DNA from 4 places in the Pectobacterium artocarpous genome. Region 4 is predicted to be linked to each of the others. Evidence: predicted binding sites of a transcription regulator. Region 4 holds the regulator's gene; each other region holds the start of a gene.

The links. Region 4 encodes CRP, which controls carbon source genes, mostly activating them, when cyclic AMP is high. Its sites were predicted from a motif close to ATGTGANNNNNNTCACAT; they were not measured.
Region 1: the regulator CRP is predicted to act here: its motif matches at 1,333-1,350, upstream of ACKQAD_RS01845 (nucleoside-specific channel-forming protein Tsx).
Region 2: the regulator CRP is predicted to act here: its motif matches at 1,584-1,601, upstream of ACKQAD_RS10925 (arabinose ABC transporter substrate-binding protein).
Region 3: the regulator CRP is predicted to act here: its motif matches at 2,034-2,051, upstream of rhaS (HTH-type transcriptional activator RhaS).

What each region holds. Positions count from the first base shown of each region.
Region 1 is NZ_JBJXVK010000002.1:174,921-178,062, forward strand. Features, by position in the region: gene nadC (carboxylating nicotinate-nucleotide diphosphorylase) at 1-161, opposite strand, end outside; gene ACKQAD_RS01845 (nucleoside-specific channel-forming protein Tsx) at 308-1,168, opposite strand; gene ampD (1,6-anhydro-N-acetylmuramyl-L-alanine amidase AmpD) at 1,596-2,168, shown strand; gene ampE (beta-lactamase regulator AmpE) at 2,168-3,022, shown strand; gene ACKQAD_RS01860 (glycoside hydrolase family 43 protein) at 3,059-3,142, opposite strand, start outside.
Region 2 is NZ_JBJXVK010000014.1:83,203-86,344, forward strand. Features, by position in the region: gene ACKQAD_RS10920 (ribulokinase) at 1-1,397, opposite strand, end outside; gene ACKQAD_RS10925 (arabinose ABC transporter substrate-binding protein) at 1,770-2,753, shown strand; gene araG (L-arabinose ABC transporter ATP-binding protein AraG) at 2,850-3,142, shown strand, end outside.
Region 3 is NZ_JBJXVK010000018.1:35,094-38,235, reverse strand. Features, by position in the region: gene ACKQAD_RS12850 (CopG family ribbon-helix-helix protein) at 1-111, opposite strand, end outside; gene ACKQAD_RS12845 (helix-turn-helix domain-containing protein) at 173-1,027, opposite strand; gene rhaS (HTH-type transcriptional activator RhaS) at 1,052-1,891, opposite strand; gene rhaB (rhamnulokinase) at 2,226-3,142, shown strand, end outside.
Region 4 is NZ_JBJXVK010000003.1:211,687-214,828, reverse strand. Features, by position in the region: gene ACKQAD_RS03050 (OsmC family protein) at 17-424, opposite strand; gene crp (cAMP-activated global transcriptional regulator CRP) at 797-1,429, shown strand; gene argD (bifunctional acetylornithine/succinyldiaminopimelate transaminase) at 1,585-2,811, opposite strand; gene ACKQAD_RS03035 (aminodeoxychorismate synthase component II) at 2,931-3,142, opposite strand, start outside.

The DNA of each region.
Region 1 (3,142 bases), on a different contig from region 4:
TCGTTGTCGGGTAACAGAAGGGCGGTAATGTCTTGATTAGCATCGACGATGCCACCTAAATCTTCACGCAATGCCAGCTGCACGCTGGCGGGGATATCTTGTGCAATACGAGCGAGCAAGGCTTTTTGGCGTTGTTCCTGACTGTAGCGACGCGTTGACATGACAAAACTCCGAAGGGGGGATTCGGAGGTCTATGCTACCTTGTTTATATCAGGACATCCAGAATGAATAATTTTTAATATTCAATGTATTAATGTTATTTATCTTCCGGCGAACATCGCTGGTCGCCGGAAAGGGGCATGCGGTTTTAGAAGTTGTAACCGACGACCAGATAGTAACCCCAGCCGGTAGATTTCACTTCAAACGGACCTTTGCCGAAATTGAGTTCTGCGCCATCAGCCCATTGACCGCCGTTGTGGAAATAACGTGCGACGAAAGAGTAGTGCCAGTGGTCGTAGCCTAACGCCAGAATATGGCTGGAGGCGATGGAGTTGTTGGTACGGCTGGCATTCGATTTATCACGCAGCTCTGAACCAAAATCGAAATTGGTGAAGCTGATATATGAGACGTTGCCGCCCAGCAGAGAACCTAGTGGGTAAGAGTATTTCACTTTTACACGGTAGCCGTCCCACTCGTTTTCGTTAGCTGCACCATAGTTTTGCCATTGGTATTTGGCATAGCCGTTTAATGACAGAGACAGGTCGGTACCGGTATCAATATCGGTACCTAAGCCCATGTACCAGGTGCTCTGGCGCGAACCGCTGTTGCGACCCATATCGTAAATCACGTTATTGGCGAGATACCACTCTTTAAACGGACCAAAGCTCAGGTCAGCTCCCGTCAGTTTATCAATGGAGAAACGTGGTTCGATCTCGACAAACAGAGGTGAGCCTTTGTCCCAAATGCCACGGCTGTCGGGATCGCCACCAAAAAACTTAGGCGCATCGGCGTAGCCGTAGAAATCGAACCAGTCTTTACGCGCAAACGCTTCGTATTCCAGATAGGTCGTGCTGTTCAGTTGCGGTCCAAAACGTGTGTGGGCGCTGCCGACGACGTTAATGCTTTGGTGCCACCAGTCGGAGAGGTATTCGGCTTTATTGCTGTCGGCAAGGGCAGGCATTGAGCATGACAGTGCGAACAAGGCGCCTGCGGCGAAAGTTTTTTTCATCTTAAGTACCATAGTGTTAGACGTCATTTACGCCATGCGTAAAATCGTGGAATAAGTTTTGGCAATATCTAAAAAAATCAGAAGATAATTTTGTCATGCATTTTAAGTAAAAATAGATGCAATGCACGAAAACGATTGCCTTTTATTGTGTTATTACATTTTTAATGTGATTTTAATCACATTTTAGTATTGGGGATTTCATCTGGCTGAAAAGGGGATTAAGAGCAAGAGTGAACAGGAAAGCGGCGAGAACATCACAAAACAAACGGTAAAACCTATTGATACCCAGTTGAATAGATAGCATGACGTGAAACATGGTATCTTGGATACAAGGATTTTTGGCTACATGGTTTTTACGCCTTTTACTCCTGAAATTGATTTTTCGCCTGATTCAGCCGGCAAACGATACGATGCGAGGTTATCGCTGATGCTTTTGGAAAATGGCTGGTTATCCGACATTACACACACGCCTTCACCGCATTATGATGGCCGCCCGAATAATGAGGTGCCTTCCCTACTGGTGATCCACAATATTAGTCTGCCGCCCGGTGAGTTTGGCGGTCCCTATATTGACCAACTGTTTACGGCTACTTTGGATCCCTCGGTGCATCCCTATTTCGCCGATATTTCTCATTTACGCGTCGCGGCACACTGCCTGATTCGCCGTGACGGACAGATCACACAGTATGTGTCGTTCGATCAGCGCGCCTGGCATGCTGGTGTTTCGGCGTTTGAAGGTCGCGAACGCTGTAACGATTTCTCTATTGGCATTGAGTTGGAAGGGACGGATACGCTGCCTTTTACCATGGAGCAATATCACTCTCTGGTGGCGATTACACGTCTATTAATGCGGACTTATCCCATCACGTTATCGCGAATTACCGGACACAGCGACATTGCTCCGGGCCGTAAAACCGATCCCGGCCCGGCATTTGACTGGGACGGCTATCATCGTCAGCTACAAGAAAACTGGACAGAGAACAAAGGGAGCCTAGATTAATGACGCTGTTTACACTGTTGCTTACGCTGGCCTGGGAGCGCTTGTTCAAACAGGGGGAGCACTGGCAGATCGATCATCGGCTTGAGGTCGTATTCCGGCACGTTCCATCCCCGTCTTTATTTCAAACGCTGTTTCTGATGTTGTGCAGCATGGGCATCGTGGCTGGCCTGCTGTGGCTCACCAGCGGTATTCTGTTCGGCTTGATTTCTTTTCTGATGTGGATTGTTATCAGCCTGATGTGTGTTGGCGCGGGTGAAATTCGTCAGCACTATCGGCGCTATTTGCAGGCGGCGCAGCGCGGCGAGGCGGATGCCAGCCGGGAAATGGCGGCGGAACTGGCGTTGATTCACGGTCTGCCCGTTGGTACGGGGGAAAGCGAGCAGTTGAAAGAACTGCAAAATGCGCTGCTGTGGATAAATTTCCGCTTTTATTTGGCCCCGCTGTTCTGGTTCATCGCGGCTGGATCATTCGGGCCTATTGCGCTGATGGGGTATGCGTATTTACGCGCCAGACAGACCTGGCTTGCTCGCCATCACACCCCGTTGGAACGCGCGCAGTCTGGTGTGGATAGCTTGCTGCATTGGCTTGACTGGATTCCTGCACGTTTGGCAGGTGCCGCTTACGCTTTGCTGGGGCACGGCGAAAAAGCGCTTCCGGCCTGGTTCGCCTCGCTGGGGGATTTTCGCAGTTCGCAATATTGGGTACTCACTCAACTGGCGCAATTTTCTCTGGCGCGTGAACCCCATATTGACCCTGTCGAAACGCCGAAAGCTGCTGTGACGCTGGCTAAAAAGGTGACGTTGGTGCTGGTGGTGGTTGTCGCGCTTCTGACGATATATGGTGCGCTGGTATAGTTTCCCAGGGTTCTTTCCAACGCAACCGTTTCTCGCTTATTGGCTGTCTGCGGGCGGTTCACCGAACTCGGGCATGCCGTCACGATTCCAACTGAACGTTTTAATTCGCGTATGGCGGTT
Region 2 (3,142 bases), on a different contig from region 4:
AGTGCCAGTACGTTCTCGACGGGGACGCCTTGATCTTCAAAACATTCCATAATCGCGCGTGCGCCAAAGGCCGTCGCGGCAATAAAACCGCCGAACAGCGTGGGGGCATCGGTACCCAGATTGAGATCGGTAATCACGCCTTTGAGTCGCTGATTGGCGAACGGCGTTCTGCGGCCATTAAACCAGTCCAGCACGACAGGTAAGTGATCCAGCGTGGGATTTTCTTCCCAGCTACGGGTAAGCCGTTCCAGCAGTTTGGCTTCCATCGCTTGTAATGATGTTTTGAGTTCGGGATGACCTTGTTCGGCATAGTCTTTCGCCGCTTCCTGTAATGACCAACCCAACAGCCGCCCAAACCAGGCATACATATCGCCGAAAGCGGACTGTCCTGCTTCGAGGCCGATATAGCCGGGAACAACACTGCCGTCGACCTGCCCACAAATACCGGCGATGGTGCGATCGGCAATGCGTGCGTCGTCGGCGATCAAAATGTCGCAGGTGGACGTACCAATCACTTTGACCAACGTATACGGCTGTGCGCCTGCGCCGACGGTGCCAACGTGGCAGTCAAACGCGCCGCCCGCCAGGATGACGGTTTCGGGGATGCCGAGCCGCTGCGCCCACTCTGCGGTAATGGTTCCGACCGGCTGTTCGGCGGTCCAGGTATCGGTAAACAGCGGGTACTGCAATGTTTCGGTCAGGCAGGGATCGAGGGCGTGCAAGAAATCTTTCGGCGGCAGTCCGCCCCAACTCGGGTGCCAGAGTGATTTGTGTCCGGCGCTGCACCGGCCACGGCGAATATCGGCAGGCGCTTGCGTACCGGAAAGCAGAGCGGGCACCCAGTCACACAGTTCGATCCAGGAAACGGCTGCTTGACGCACGGCTTCATCGTGGCGCGAGACATGCAGGATTTTGGCCCAGAACCACTCAGACGAGTAAACGCCGCCGATATAACGGGTGTAATCCGGGAACTGGCCGCTCCGGCACAGCGTATTGATGGTTTCCGCTTCTTCTATTGCCGTGTGGTCTTTCCACAGCACAAACATGGCATTGGGATTGTCGGCAAAGTCAGGACGCAGCGCCAGAATTTGGCCTTGCTCATCAATCGGTGCGGGTGTGGATCCGGTCGAATCCACGCCGATGCCAATGATGTGTTGCCGTTGTTCGTTCGTCAGACGGGAAACCACCACCTTAATCGCCTGTTCGAGTGATTCGATATAGTCCAGCGGGTGGTGTCGGAACTGGTTGTTGGCAGGCTGACAATATTTACCCGCACGCCAACGGGGGTAGTAGACCACTTCTGTTTCCAGCTCTTGCCCGCTTTGGCAGTCAACGGCTAAGGCGCGTACCGAATCACTGCCGAAGTCGAGGCCAATCGTAATAGCGCCCGCACTCATGCTTTGCTCCTCATTAATCCCAAATCATTACTGTTTACGATAGGCAGGGACAGGAAGAGGCGGTTAGGAGTGGTTAGCTGGAAGTATGTATTTTTCTGTCGCCCGCAGCCATTGTGTGAAGCCCGTCAAAGGTTAATGATTGGTTAAAATTGCTAAATGTATGCACAAACCTGTCATTGTTCCGTGATGTGATAAAGCTCTATATTCGGACCTGAAATAACGACTAAAACATAAAGCGTCTGAATGCTACTCAGTAAAGGAACTGCGCTAAGTCTGTGTTTTTCCTTTACCAGCCCGGAAATACCTTACCCACAACGCGAACGCGTGTCGGCGTTGCTGGCGAACGAAAAGATAATTACACCGGAGAACATCATGCATAAATTCACTAAGGCGCTGGCAGCCATCGGGTTGGCTGCGGTTATGTCACAATCAGCTATGGCAGAGAACGCAAAGCTGGGATTTCTGGTTAAACAACCGGAAGAGCCTTGGTTCCAGACCGAATGGAAATTTGCTGATAAAGCAGGAAAAGATCTCGGTTTTGATGTGATAAAGATTGCGGTTCCCGATGGGGAAAAGACCCTGAACGCGATTGACAGTCTGGCGGCCAGTGGAGCAAAAGGTTTTGTTATCTGTACGCCTGATCCGAAGTTGGGGCCTGCCATTATGGCGAAAGCACGCAGCTACGATCTGAAAGTGATTGCCGTTGACGATCAGTTCGTCAATGCCAAAGGCCAGCCGATGGATACCGTGCCGCTGGTGATGATGGCCGCCACCAAAATTGGCGAGCGTCAGGGGCAGGAACTGTATAAAGAGATGAATAAACGTGGCTGGAAGGTGGATGAAACCGCCGTGATGGCGATTACTGCTAACGAACTGGATACCGCACGTCGCCGTACCTCTGGTTCGATGGAAGCGTTGAAAGCCGCAGGCTTCCCTGAAAAACAGATCTATCAGGTTCCCACCAAATCTAACGATATCCCCGGCGCGTTCGACGCCGCCAACTCGATGCTGGTTCAGCACCCGAAAGTGAAAAACTGGCTGATTGTCGGCATGAATGACAACACCGTGCTGGGGGGCGTGCGTGCGACAGAAGGTCAGGGCTTTAAAGCGGAAAACGTCATTGGTATCGGTATTAATGGTGTGGACGCGGTAAGTGAACTGTCCAAAGGCCAAGCGACGGGCTTCTTTGGTTCACTGCTGCCCAGCCCGGATATTCACGGTTATAAGAGTATCCAGATGCTGAACGACTGGGTCACCAAAGGCGTTGAACCGGAGAAATTCACCGAAGTGACTGACGTGGTGCTGATCACCCGTGACAACTTTAAGGTCGAACTGGAGAAAAAAGGCCTGATGTAATCACGCCTGATTTTGTCACGATGCGGATAACGCCGATCGGCATAACGCTGGTCGAGGTTATCCGCGCGTTACCTGCATTGTTATGAGGAAACAGAGATGGCTGCACAGTCACCCTATTTGTCATTTCATGGGATCGGTAAAGAGTTTCCCGGTGTTAAAGCACTGTCGGATATCAGTTTTTCCTGCCATGCCGGCCAGATCCATGCATTGATGGGGGAAAACGGAGCGGGCAAATCGACGCTGTTAAAGATCCTGAGCGGCAACTATTCACCGTCCGCAGGTGAAATTCATATTCAGGGTAAACCTGTACAGTTTGCTAACACGATGGATGCCCTGAATACGGGGGTTGCCATCATTTATCAGGAACTGCATCTGGTGCCGGAAATGAC
Region 3 (3,142 bases), on a different contig from region 4:
CAGCATCAGCGCATGGGCTGAACTGTGGCGGTCATCGGCCAGCGTTTTTAGCCGCTCTTTAATGTCTTGATCGATGCGCAGCGTCGTGGTTTGACGTGTGGTGTCAGCCATAGTGTGCTCCCGTTAATAGTATTGGTGTCACCACTGATATTAGCCCCGAACGATGCGAGTGTCACTCCACATTCAGGAAGCGCTGGCGATAGGCGCTGGGCGAGACGCCGAACGCCTGATGGAACACGACGGAGAAGTAGTTGCTGTCTTCAAAACCGCACAGCGCGGCAACGTCGCCAATCGTTTGCAGGTCATAACGCAGCAGTTCCATCGCCTTACAGAGCCGCAGTTGGCGCAGGTAGTGCGGCACGCTCATGCCGGTTTGTTCTTTAAAGCGTGAACGTAAACTGCGGGCGCTGAAGTGGTGCTGTTCGCAGAAGGCTTCAAAGCGGAATGGGGTCGCAATGCTGGCACGCAGCGCATTCATCAACATATCCAACTGGTGCGCATCGGCCAGTTGTGGATTATCCGGTGTGTGGCGATAACGCGCCGCCAGCAACGCAATCTGCAACAGCAGCGCTTCACTCAGTTGCAGCGACAACGCATCCGACTTCATGCACTCCTGCCTCAGCGCATCCACCTTCTCGCGAAGGGTATCCATACCTTCCGAACCTAAACACCAGTGGCGCTGACTTTGTGGACGATCCCCGCCAGGCAGTAACATTTGCCAGTCGGCGGATAGGGTCAGGCGGTTACGAATATAGAGGATGTTGTCCAGCTCAAGCTCGTGGACGGATTCGTAGCTGTGGCGATCGTTCGCGGAGACATAGAACATATCGCCACGGGTAATGCGGTAAGGCACATCGTTCCAGAGGTGCAGACCATTGCCACGCCAGACAATGACGAGTTCATCGAAATCATGATGGTGCAGCGGAAATACGGGTTGTGGATGGCGTTCAGCCACCATCACGGCATTCTTGTCGGTGAGGAAATAGTCTTCAGTCTGTAATTTCAAACCCCGTATTGCTGTCGCCATTTCCTCATCCGCCGTTGCTGTTACCTACTCTTCACGAGAAAACGCCTGATGGCGTAGTGACTTAGGCGCCTGCGAAAATGCCTTGCGGAATTGCGTCGAGAAGTGATTGCTGTCGCTAAACCCACAGGCGTGCGCAATAGTGGTGATCGAATCGTCACTCTGCTGCAACCGCCGACGCGCCTCCAGTAATCTTAACCGATTCAGATAGCGTTGTGGCGTCATCCCGGTATGTTGTTTCAATTGACGATGCAGCGTACGCAGCGGCAGTGAGAATTGATCGGCCAAATTGCCCCAGTTCACCTCTTCGCTGTAGTTATTTTGCAGCCAGCCCAACAGTGCCTGCACCCCATGATGCTCAGAACCGTTGCCCTGCGTCTGGAAACAGTGTTGACGCAGTTGTACCAGAATGTGCAGAAACAGGCTTTCGCTAGCCGCAATCGCCTCCGGCGCATCACTCTGCGCCAGCTCCGCCAGACTATTGAGCGACTGTTTCAGTTGCTGCATCCCCACCGTATTCACTTGCCATTGCCCTTGCCACTCGCCGTTCGGGCCATATGGCAAAAATGCAGCGATATCGGACAGGAAGCGGAACCCATGCGGCGAACGGTACAGCATATTGGTCAGGCACAGCCCTTCCACGTCTTCAAACAGATGCCGATCGTTATCGCGAACAAAGAACACCGTTCCGCTGCACAGCGCAAAGGGCTGATCGTTAAACACATGGACGCCAGCGCCCTGCTCCACCAGAACAATTTCCCAGAAATCATGATAGTGCTCAGGAAACGCCGTCTGTGGGGTACGCGGCTCTACCGCGACCGTCACGGCGCGAGAAGTAAAAAAATCATCACCACGAAGTAACGTCATTTCAGTTCTCCATTCAGCCTCTGGCAAAAATGCGGCCTTTGAAAAAGGGTAGCCAGAAGCCACAGAACCGACCTTAAATTACCGTCACTCACGCGCCATCTGACTGCTCTTTTTTTAAGATCGCGCCGCCCAATTGATTGAAGTGTGGTAAGGATCACACCGCTTTTCCCTTATTTTTACGTGGTTATTCCCTAGATAATTTCCCAGATTGTGAGCCCTTTCACGGTCAGCTTTGTCATTTTGCCAGCCGCCTGTTGTAGATGGCACTCATCGGAAGGTGGCATCCGTTACCGCTCCTTACACTGCAACACATCCAACAATAAGGAGTGCGGCTATGGCGGTGAAGAATATCGTGGCGGTGGATTTAGGGGCATCCAGTGGTCGGGTCATGCTGGCAACCTTGCACACCGCAACGCAGCATCTGACGCTGAAAGAAATTCACCGTTTCAGCAATACGCTAGTGTTTCAGGACAGCCACCACCAGTGGGATCTGGCTGCTCTGGAGCGTGATATCCTCACCGGATTACACCAAATCGATGCCATGGGTATCGCGCCTGATAGCATTGGGATCGACAGTTGGGGTGTGGACTATGTACTACTCGATAAGGACGGGCAGCGTATCGGCCCGCCCTACTCCTATCGCGACCACCGCACCGACGGCGTGATGGCTACCGTCAGCGCCGAACTGGGGCGTGAGGCGATCTATCAACGTACTGGCATTCAATTCCTGCCGTTTAATACGCTGTACCAGCTTAAAGCGCTATGCGATACGCCGTCTGAAAATCTGAATCAGGTGGCACACCTGTTGATGATCCCTGACTATTTTCATTATCGCCTCACGGGGAATCTGGTCTGCGAATACACCAACGCCAGTACGACCCAACTGCTTAATCTGAAAAAGAAAACCTGGGATAGCGAACTGCTGGACTATCTGGATATTCCACGCCGCTGGTTGAGCGAACCCGTGCAACCGGGGTACGCCGTGGGAAACTGGACAGCACCGAGTGGACGACAGATTCCCGTCACTGCCGTCGCCACGCACGATACCGCCAGCGCGGTGGTCGGCGCGCCGTTGCAGAGCCGCGACAGCGCCTATCTCAGCTCCGGCACCTGGTCTCTGATGGGCATTGAGAGCGACACGCCGTTTAACAGTCCGCAAGCGCTGTCCGCCAATATCACCAACGAAGGCGGCGTAGACGGCACCTATCGAGTACTGAAAAACATCATGGGCCTGTGGCTGCTACAGCGGGT
Region 4 (3,142 bases):
TGCCCAGAGAAAGAGATTAAGCCAGCACCCGAATTTCGTGACTATGCGTCACCTCAACGGCCTTGCCCAGCATCAGTGCCACAGAGCAGTATTTTTCCGCCGACAGGGCTACAGCGCGTTCAACGATTTTGTCGGTCAGCCCTTTTCCCGTCACGATAAAATGCAGATTGATATGGGTAAATAAACGCGGCGCTTCAGACCGGCGCGCTGACGTCAGTTTCACCTCACAATCCGCTACATCGTTGCGGCCTTTTTGCAGAATCGAAACCACATCAATCGCGCTGCATCCCCCCACAGACATCAACACCATTTCCATCGGGCTGGGCGCTTTATCGCCGGAATTGCCGTCCATCAACACCTGATGTCCTGACGCGGATTCGCCCAAAAACGTTAAGCCTTCAACCCATTTTACCCGTGCCTGCATGGTGCCTCTCCACTAAAAATTTTTTGAAAATTTATACCGTTACTGTACAAAAATCAGCGTTAATCAGAGCTTTGTCATGCTGAAGCGAGACAACACAAGACACATCCTTAAAGCTGTGTTAAAACGAAAATAGAATAGACCTTTTCTGGACAAACCCAGAAACGAAGAAGATGATGACGTAGCCAGATATACCCAGCCACGTTTACGGTGCGGCAAGGCAGCACCGGAAAATCAAGGGTCAGTGGTTCCAGTATATTCCCTGACGTCATTCTGCCTAGACTGAATTTTGTTTTTTTAGCAGTTAAACACGCCGTACAGGGAACTCTGACCCCTGTAATTTGCGCAGTGAATTACAACAGAGGATGATAGCGAATGGTTCTCGGCAAACCGCAAACAGACCCAACTCTCGAATGGTTCCTTTCCCATTGTCATATCCACAAGTATCCATCGAAGAGCACGCTTATTCACCAAGGTGAAAAAGCAGAAACGCTTTACTACATCGTGAAAGGCTCTGTCGCAGTGCTAATCAAAGATGAAGAAGGCAAGGAAATGATTCTTTCCTACCTCAATCAGGGCGATTTTATTGGTGAGCTCGGCCTGTTTGAAGAAGGTCAGGAACGCAGCGCTTGGGTGCGGGCAAAAACCGCCTGTGAAGTGGCTGAAATTTCCTATAAAAAATTCCGCCAGCTAATCCAGGTTAACCCAGATATCCTCATGCGTCTGTCTGCACAAATGGCAAGCAGACTCCAGGTTACCTCAGAGAAAGTCGGCAACCTCGCCTTCCTTGATGTAACTGGCCGTATTGCCCAAACCCTACTCAACCTGGCTAAACAACCTGATGCCATGACGCATCCAGATGGTATGCAAATAAAAATTACCCGTCAGGAAATTGGGCAAATCGTTGGCTGCTCGCGTGAAACCGTGGGCCGCATTCTGAAAATGTTAGAAGACCAGAACCTGATCTCTGCGCACGGTAAGACAATTGTCGTTTACGGCACTCGCTAAATCCCTGTTGCTCTACCCTACCAACAAAAAAGCGTGAAGCCTCGGCCTCACGCTTTTTTATGGTGTGCCATCCCTGCTCCCCCTTACAGACCGTCGCAAGCGGCGTGGAAAAACGTTCCCTACGTTTTTTATCGCTGCTCTTTTAAGAACATCACTCAGTTTGCTGCGTTAACAACCTGTGCGACGGCTTTGGCGAACTTCTCCATCCCCTGCACAATGTCGTCTTCATCAATGATCAAAGACGGCACAAAGCGGATGACGTTCGGACCCGCCATCAACACCATCAGGCCCTGAGCCGTTGCAGCAGCCAGAAACTCGCCCGCACGGCCATGCCACTGCGATTTCAGTTCTGCCCCCAACAGCAGCCCCATACCGCGCACCTGTTCAAATACACCGTACTGTTGGTTGATTTTTTCCAGCTCACTGACAAAGCGAGCGTGCCGATCCGCCACGCCTGACAGCACTTCTGGCGTATTGATGATATCCAGCGCAGCTTCCGCCACCGCACAGGCCAGCGGGTTACCGCCATAGGTGGTTCCATGTACCCCGACCGTCATCACAGAGGCAATTTCTTCCGTCGTCAGCATCGCACTAATCGGGAAGCCGCCACCCAGCGCTTTAGCGGTGGTGAGAATATCCGGCGTAATGCCGTAGTGCATGTAGCTGAATAGTTTGCCAGTGCGCCCCATTCCGCTCTGCACTTCATCAAACACCAGCAGCGCCTTATGCTGATCGCACAGATCGCGAACACCTTGTAAAAATTCAGGTGTCGCAGGCGTAATACCGCCCTCACCCTGAATCGGCTCCAGCACGACGGCACTGGTGTGATCGTCCATCACCGCTTTGACCGCAGCCAGATCGTTGAAAGGAACATGGACAATATCCGCAGGCTTAGGCCCGAAACCATCGGCATATTTAGGCTGTCCGCCAACTGAAACGGTAAACAGCGTGCGGCCATGGAACGCATTATAGAAAGCGATGATCTTGGTTTTATAAGGACTATGGCGTTTAACCGCATAGTGGCGCGCCAGTTTGAAAGCGGCTTCGTTAGCCTCAGCACCAGAATTAACAAAGAACACGCGGTCGGCAAAAGTGGCATCAATCAATTTGCTGGCGAGGCGTAGCGCAGGTTCGTTGGTGAAAATATTGCTGGTGTGCCACAGCTTTTCACCCTGTTGCTGCAATGCGTTCACCAGCGCAGGATGACAGTGACCCAGTGCCGTAACCGCAATGCCGCCGGAGAAATCGATATACTCACGGCCATCTTGATCCCAGACGCGGCTCCCTTTACCTTTCACTGGTACAAACTTCGCGGGTGCATAAACCGGCAAAATCACTTTATCGTGAGTATCCCGTGTCACTGCTTTCTGCTCTGCTGCCATTTGCTGCCTCACTCTGCTGTCCATTATGTCGAAATGAAAATATAGTCAATAAATATGCATAAAAAATCAATTACAGGCAATATTAAATCGGCTACTGTAGAGAATAACTTTCTATCTCGCTAAATTTTAAGGAAATTATCCAAAAGTTGATGCCCTTGCTGGCTGAGAATGCTTTCTGGATGAAACTGCACACCTTCCAGCGGAAGCGAGCGATGGCGGATTCCCATAATCTCGTCATGCTTACCTTCATGTTCGCTCCAGGCCGTGACCTCAAAGCAATCGGGTAGCGAGGAAGCATCAATGATGAGTGAATGATAACGGGTAACCGTCA